DNA from 3 places in the Peribacillus sp. FSL K6-1552 genome. Region 1 is predicted to be linked to each of the others. Evidence: predicted binding sites of a transcription regulator. Region 1 holds the regulator's gene; each other region holds the start of a gene.
What was found. Region 1 encodes CtsR, which represses protease genes until heat stress. Its sites were predicted from a motif close to ATGGTCAATAAAGGTCAAACA; they were not measured.

Region 2: the regulator CtsR is predicted to act here: its motif matches at 1,390-1,410, upstream of clpP (ATP-dependent Clp endopeptidase proteolytic subunit ClpP).
Region 3: the regulator CtsR is predicted to act here: its motif matches at 1,426-1,446, upstream of clpB (ATP-dependent chaperone ClpB).

Annotation. Positions count from the first base shown of each region.
Region 1 is NZ_JBBOST010000001.1:101,581-103,854, reverse strand. Features, by position in the region: gene NST21_RS00555 (protein arginine kinase) at 1-434, opposite strand, end outside; gene NST21_RS00550 (UvrB/UvrC motif-containing protein) at 431-982, opposite strand; gene NST21_RS00545 (CtsR family transcriptional regulator) at 1,003-1,464, opposite strand; rRNA gene rrf (5S ribosomal RNA) at 1,814-1,929, opposite strand; rRNA gene NST21_RS00535 (23S ribosomal RNA) at 1,991-2,274, opposite strand, start outside.
Region 2 is NZ_JBBOST010000001.1:5,452,251-5,454,524, reverse strand. Features, by position in the region: gene whiA (DNA-binding protein WhiA) at 1-346, shown strand, start outside; gene NST21_RS26245 (HPr family phosphocarrier protein) at 367-624, shown strand; gene clpP (ATP-dependent Clp endopeptidase proteolytic subunit ClpP) at 722-1,327, opposite strand; tRNA gene NST21_RS26235 (tRNA-Arg) at 1,627-1,698, shown strand; gene rpoN (RNA polymerase factor sigma-54) at 2,028-2,274, shown strand, end outside.
Region 3 is NZ_JBBOST010000001.1:1,389,428-1,391,701, reverse strand. Features, by position in the region: gene clpB (ATP-dependent chaperone ClpB) at 1-1,381, opposite strand, end outside; gene NST21_RS06715 (FAD-dependent monooxygenase) at 1,625-2,274, opposite strand, start outside.

The DNA of each region.
Region 1 (2,274 bases):
ACATTTGCGAGCTTTAACGTTTCTTTTAGCTGCAGCCCAGACATTAAACACTGAATACGGAGATGATCCTCTTCATTGATCATGATACTTATTTCTTCATTTTCTGAGAGAAGACAAGCACCTTTTGCTGATTCATCAACTAAATGAGGACTGATTAAATGCTTTTCAACGAGAACACGCTTTTCTAGTGGTTTGATTTGGTCAATCTCTAGAAGTTCAAGTTTACCAATCTCCGGGGTAACTTCCTCTTCAATTCTTTTTTTTACTAATTCAATGATTTCTTTAGCTTCTTCGTTAGAAAAGGAGGTAGGAAAGGTGAAATCTTTGAAATTCCTGGCCAACCGAATTCTAGAACTTAATACAATATCAATTTCAGGCCCTTCGGCACTCATCCAGGAACTCAAGGCGTTTTCTACAAACTTTTCTAAACTCATAATTCGTCGCCTCCCTCTTGTGCTTCATACCTTTTTTCAAGGGAACGAACCTTATCTCTTACTTCTGCTGCTTTCTCAAATTCCTCTTGATTGATGTGAACCTTTAAAACCTCTTTCAAATCTGAAATTTGTTTTCGAAGATAAATGGTGCCACCAATCCTTTTTGGAATTTTACCTATATGTGCAATATTGCCGCTATGAACCCTCTTTAAAATCGGATTTAATTGATCGTTGAAAGTTTTATAACATTCAGCACATCCAAATTTACCAAGGTGGACAAACTCTTTATAGGATCGGTGACAATGAGGGCAGCGCTTCTCTTCTGTCTTAGGAAATGCATTTGCCTTCGTCTGTTGAATATTCGACTCCATATTCAACAATCCTGCTAATAAATTATTTATTGAAAAACCATGTCCTCCTGCAACCATAGTCATTTCACCTTTTTCCTGAGCACATTTCTCACAAATCATAACCTCGGTTTTTTTTCCATTAATGATCTTGGTGAAGTGCAGGGTAGCAGGCCTTTGATGACATTCTTGGCAAATCATGTTCATCACCTCTGCCAGTTTTATTTATATTTTAAAGTTGTAAGCATCGCAGTTAAAATCCTTGCCCTAAGCTCATCTCGGTCGGGTAAATCTATATAAATCACCGATCTATCAATGACGCTCATCATGATCTTGGCTTCTCTTTCATTTATAACTTCTTCACTCATAAGCCGAGAAATAACACCTTCAGCCATCGATTGAGTTACCCTAGAACCAATAAGGGATAATAATTGGTTAATAAGATGCACGTAATCCTGCGATTTCACTTTCATGATCCGTATATAACCGCCGCCTCCACGCTTACTCTCTACAACATAACCTCTTTCGATTGTAAACCTGGTATTAATTACGTAATTGATTTGAGAAGGAACACACTGAAATTTATCTGCTATTTCACTTCTTTTAATTTCTAAGATATCTTTCTGACTTATTTCTAGTACTTGTTTCAAATAAGTTTCGATAATATCAGATATGTTTCTCACTCAGCCTCCTCCAATCTGACTTTGACTATATTTGACTATTATTATACAAGGAAAAATGCATTTTGCAACTTAAATGCACTCATTTAAATGTATTATCCATTTTCTCCAAATTATATGTACTTACATACCCTAATGCACACTAAAATTTAAATATCTTACTTAAATACCCTAAACAGTTAAACACAAAACCTATTTTATAATAGAATATTCTATTACGTGTATTAATTCTCCTGCCGAATCCAAACACCTGGTCAAATACAAAGAAGACCAACATCTTTGCTGATCTTTAAATCGCTATCTATTTGTAAAAGAAAAAAGACCAGCCAAGTATGGCTGATCTTTTTGAATGGCTTGGCGGCGTCCTACTCTCACAGGGGGAAACCCCCAACTACCATCGGCGCTGAAGAGCTTAACTGCCGTGTTCGGAATGGGAACGGGTGTGACCTCTTCGCTATCGTCACCAAACAATAAAGGAACGTTGTTCCTTCAAAACTAGATAATAAGAAGGTATTTCATTTTTTAAAGCGTGGTTAAGTCCTCGATCTATTAGTATCAGTCAGCTCCACATGTCGCCACGCTTCCACCTCTGACCTATCAACCTGATCATCTTTCAGGGATCTTACTAGCTTGCGCTATGGGAAATCTCATCTCGAGGGGGGCTTCATGCTTAGATGCTTTCAGCACTTATCCCGTCCGCACGTAGCTACCCAGCTATGCCTTTGGCAAGACAACTGGTACACCAGCGGTGCGTCCATCCCGGTCCTCTCGTACTAAGGACAGCTCCTCTCAAATTTCCTGCGCCCGCGACGG
Region 2 (2,274 bases), 5.4 Mb from region 1:
TTTATTAAGGTTTGAGGATGTAAGAATTGTCCGTGATATGCGTAATTCCGTAAATCGCCTTGTGAATTGTGAAACAGCTAATTTGAACAAAACGATTGGGGCCTCATTGCGTCAGGTTGAAAATATCCATTACATTGAGGATACGGTAGGATTAAATATTTTACCAGATAAGCTTCGGGAAATTGCGGAGCTAAGGATAGCATTTCAGGATATAACCTTAAAGGAACTTGGAGAAATGGTATCAGGAGGAAACATCAGTAAGTCGGGGATTAATCATCGGTTGCGAAAAATTGATGAAATAGCTGATAGACTCCGTGGAGGAGAAGCTATTGCTGCGAAAAAATAAAGCTAACAGGGGAGATCAAGATGGTGGAAAAACAGGTAGAAGTACGACTAAAAACAGGTTTACAAGCACGACCGGCGGCTCTTTTTGTTCAAGAAGCTAACCGCTTTCATTCAGATGTTTTCCTTGAAAAAGAAGGAAAAAAAGTGAATGCAAAAAGTATTATGGGATTAATGAGTCTTGCCATTAGCTCTGGCGTGTCCGTCAAGCTTATTGTTGAAGGCCGTGATGAAAAAGAAGCAATAGAGGCATTAGAAGAATTCGTACAGCAAGAAGGATAAAATAAGAGGATGCCAACAAGCATCCTCTTAAAGTTTTCACATAAAAGAAAAAGGACTCAAAAGTCGCTTTATGCTACTTTCGAGTCCTTTAGTTTTATTATTTGTCTTTTTTATCTTCAAGATTGCTACGAGTGATGACTTTGTCAATCAAGCCATATTCAAGAGCTCTTTCAGAGGTCATGAAGTTATCGCGTTCTGTATCTCTTTGAAGGACTTCTATAGGTTGTCCAGTACGTTCTGCTAGGATTTGGTTTAATTTGTCTTTCAAGTGAAGGATACGGCGGGCTGCAATTTCAATTTCCGTTGCTTGACCTTGAGCTCCTCCAAGTGGTTGGTGAATCATGACTTCACTGTTTGGCAGGGCATAACGTTTGCCTTTTTCACCAGCAGCCAATAGGAATGCGCCCATAGAAGCAGCCATACCAATACATACAGTTGATACATTTGGTTTAATATATTGCATTGTATCGTAGATAGCCATACCAGATGTGATGCTTCCACCTGGGCTGTTGATATATAAAGTAATATCTTTTTCAGGATTTTCTGCTTCTAAAAATAGTAATTGAGCAACAATAGAATTGGAAACATTGTCATCAATTGCGCTTCCAAGCATAATGATCCGGTCTTTTAATAAACGGGAATAAATATCGTAGGCACGCTCCCCACGACTTGTTTGTTCGATAACTGTAGGAATTAAATTCATGTTCATTTCCTCCTTCGATTAAGAGAATCATTTAAATTCTTTATGTATGTATGATACACTTTTTGGTCAATTTAGGTCAAACAAAACAAACCCTATAATTGATAATTTGTTCGACAATTTTCTAGCTAAGTCTCCTTCCTAATTAAATTTATTAATAATTATGCCGCACAGGGATGAATTTCCACATTACCCATAATACCCAAAAGCCGAAGTTTTAAACCTGATAACCCTTGCAAAGGAAGGCATTCTATCATATAATGAAGTCTGTCGAAAAAATATAGTAAATGATCTTCTATTTCGCCCTCGTAGTGCAACGGATAGAACGCAAGCCTCCGAAGCTTGAAATGCAGGTTCGATTCCTGCCGAGGGCATTACCAATCTCCCGCTTAATTAAGTGGGGGATTTTTTATTTGTCATTTTTAAGTGAAGGCATCCGATGGATCCAAGCGATTTTTGATGAATTTAATCGATTTCCGTAAATTTCCATCGAATTATGTAATGTCACCCTCTTTTGGATAATATTAGTCATAACCCTTGAGAAATGTTGATTTCTCAATAAAAGTAGTTGTGAAAATCGCATTCCTGACATATAGTATTTAAAACAAATACACTATTCAGAAAAAAACGTAAGCGTTTTCATGGGTTTTTGTGTAGAATTTTCTCCTGATAATGTAAAATGGAATGGGGGAGGGATGAATCGATGAGTATGAATATGAAAGCAGGACTTTTTCAACAGCAAACATTAAAATTGGCAATGACCCAGGAGCTGATGCAAGCTATTACATTGTTGCAGTACTCCGCACAAGAGCTTTCCGCTTTTTTAGAAAATAAAATGGTGGAAAATCCATTACTGTCCCTAGATCAGCCAACATCCGCTTTGTTTCAGCCAACCCTTGACCGGAAAAAGGGTAAACGAACTCTTAAAAATACGTATGATGCCAATTATT
Region 3 (2,274 bases), 1.3 Mb from region 1:
CTTTCATGCTATTCGCTTGATCCTTAAGTTCTGAAAGTTCTTTTTGGAGTACTCCTAGCCTTGCTTTACTTTGAGGATCCTCTTCATTCTTCAAGGCCGCTTCTTCAATTTCAAGCTGCATAACCTTTCTTGTGATTTCATCTAGCTCTGAAGGCATTGAATCAATTTCCATTCTGATCATCGCACAAGCTTCATCCACTAGGTCAATCGCTTTATCTGGTAAAAATCGCTCCGTTATATAACGGTTGGAAAGGACAGAGGCAGCAACAATCGCCCGATCATGTATCCTGACGCCATGGTGAATTTCAAACCGTTCCTTTAATCCGCGCAATATTGAAATAGTATCTTCCACATCTGGCTCGGGAACGAGAACTTGCTGGAAACGGCGTTCTAGAGCGGGATCCTTTTCAATATACTGGCGATATTCATCCAGGGTTGTTGCACCGATACAGTGCAGCTCACCACGCGCAAGCATCGGCTTTAACATATTCCCTGCATCAAGTGCGCCATCCGTTCTGCCTGCTCCTACAATTGTATGCAATTCGTCAATGAATAAAAGAATTTTACCCTCACTCTTTTTAATTTCATTCAGTACAGCTTTTAAACGTTCCTCAAATTCACCACGGAATTTGGCCCCGGCAACTAGAGCACTCATATCAAGTGAAAAAACTGTTTTGTCTTTTAGTCCTTCTGGGACATCCTTCCTGACAATCCTTTGCGCCAATCCTTCGACAATCGCTGTTTTACCTACCCCAGGTTCCCCAATCAATACTGGATTATTTTTCGTCTTTCGTGATAGAATCCGGATGACATTGCGAATTTCCGTATCACGCCCGATGACAGGATCAACCTTCCCCGATTTAACTTCAGCAACGAGATCTCTGCCGTATTTTCTTAGGACTTCATATGTGCTTTCTGGATTTTGACTAGTCACTCGTTGATTCCCCCTTATATCGTGTATAACTTGTTTTGCTTTATCGTAATCTATTCCATAAGTTGAAAACAGCCTGTTTATATTCGGTTTTTTTTCCTTTAACAACGCCAGCAGGATGTGTTCGACGGATAAATATTCGTCCTCCCACACTTGCATTTCTTTTTCTGCAACCGTCAATAACTGTTGTAGGGAAGCTGACATATATACCTGAGCAACACTGCCGCTCACTTCCGGCAATTTATTAAGTTCCTTATTTAGCTCTATTTCAAAACGACTGACCGTTTTATCCGAATCAGATAAAATTCTAATTAATAAACTTTCGTCCTGTTCCATTAAGGTTTTTAATAAATGAAGCTCCGTCAGTTCCGGATTTCCCCTATCCTTAGCTAGTTCCTGCCCGCCAATAAACGCCTGTTGGGTTCTCTCTGTCATTTTATTAATATCCATCTTAAAACCTCCCATTCATCAATTCCATGAACGAACTCTTACAACGTTTGACCATTCTTGACCTTTATGGTTTCATTATACTTTTTATTTTTCCCTTGTAAAGAAATGTTATAAAAAATACAAAGGTTATTAAGGGATAAACAGTAAAAGCCTCTCTTCATAAGGAAGAAAGGCAAAAATCTAATATTGATTTAAAAAATATGCTAACCAAAACTTTGGGATGAATGAAGCAAATGCAGGTTATTATGCTTTTACAAACGCTTTGTTGTAACCGTGGAAATCATCAACAAATTTAAAATCCTTATCCGTGCGATTTAATAGAATCGTATCACGAAGCAGTATCCCCGCATCGGTAGTATTGTGGATAATTTCTCCCCACATTCTTGCACTTGTTTGAACATTCGCTGTACGTGGAATGCGTTCTTCTTGATATTCCAAAAATGCCTGCTCCACATTATCCCCATTCTTATGAAGCATATCAGTCAAATAAGCCGCATCTTCTAAAGCTTGGCAAGCTCCTTGTGCCAAGTATTGAAGCATTGGATGTGCGGCATCTCCCGTAAGTGTGATCCTGCCTTTTGTCCAGTTATTAATTGGCAAACGGTCGTACATCGGCCAGCGACGTTGACGTTGAATGAATGAAATCGCATTTTGAACAAGCTCACAAGTTCCTGCAAAGACACGGTCCATTTCTTCCGGGGTACCCCATTGATCTGTTTTTTCATTTTCTTCGGTGTATTGAGAACTTTTGAAAACAACTACCTGATTGTAAAGCTCGCCTCTTCTAACCGGATATTGAACAAGATGCAGATTCGGTCCAATCCACATATATACATCATCTAAATCTCCGTGACTCGTTACCTCTTCCATTGGAAGCGCACCTCTGTATGCAA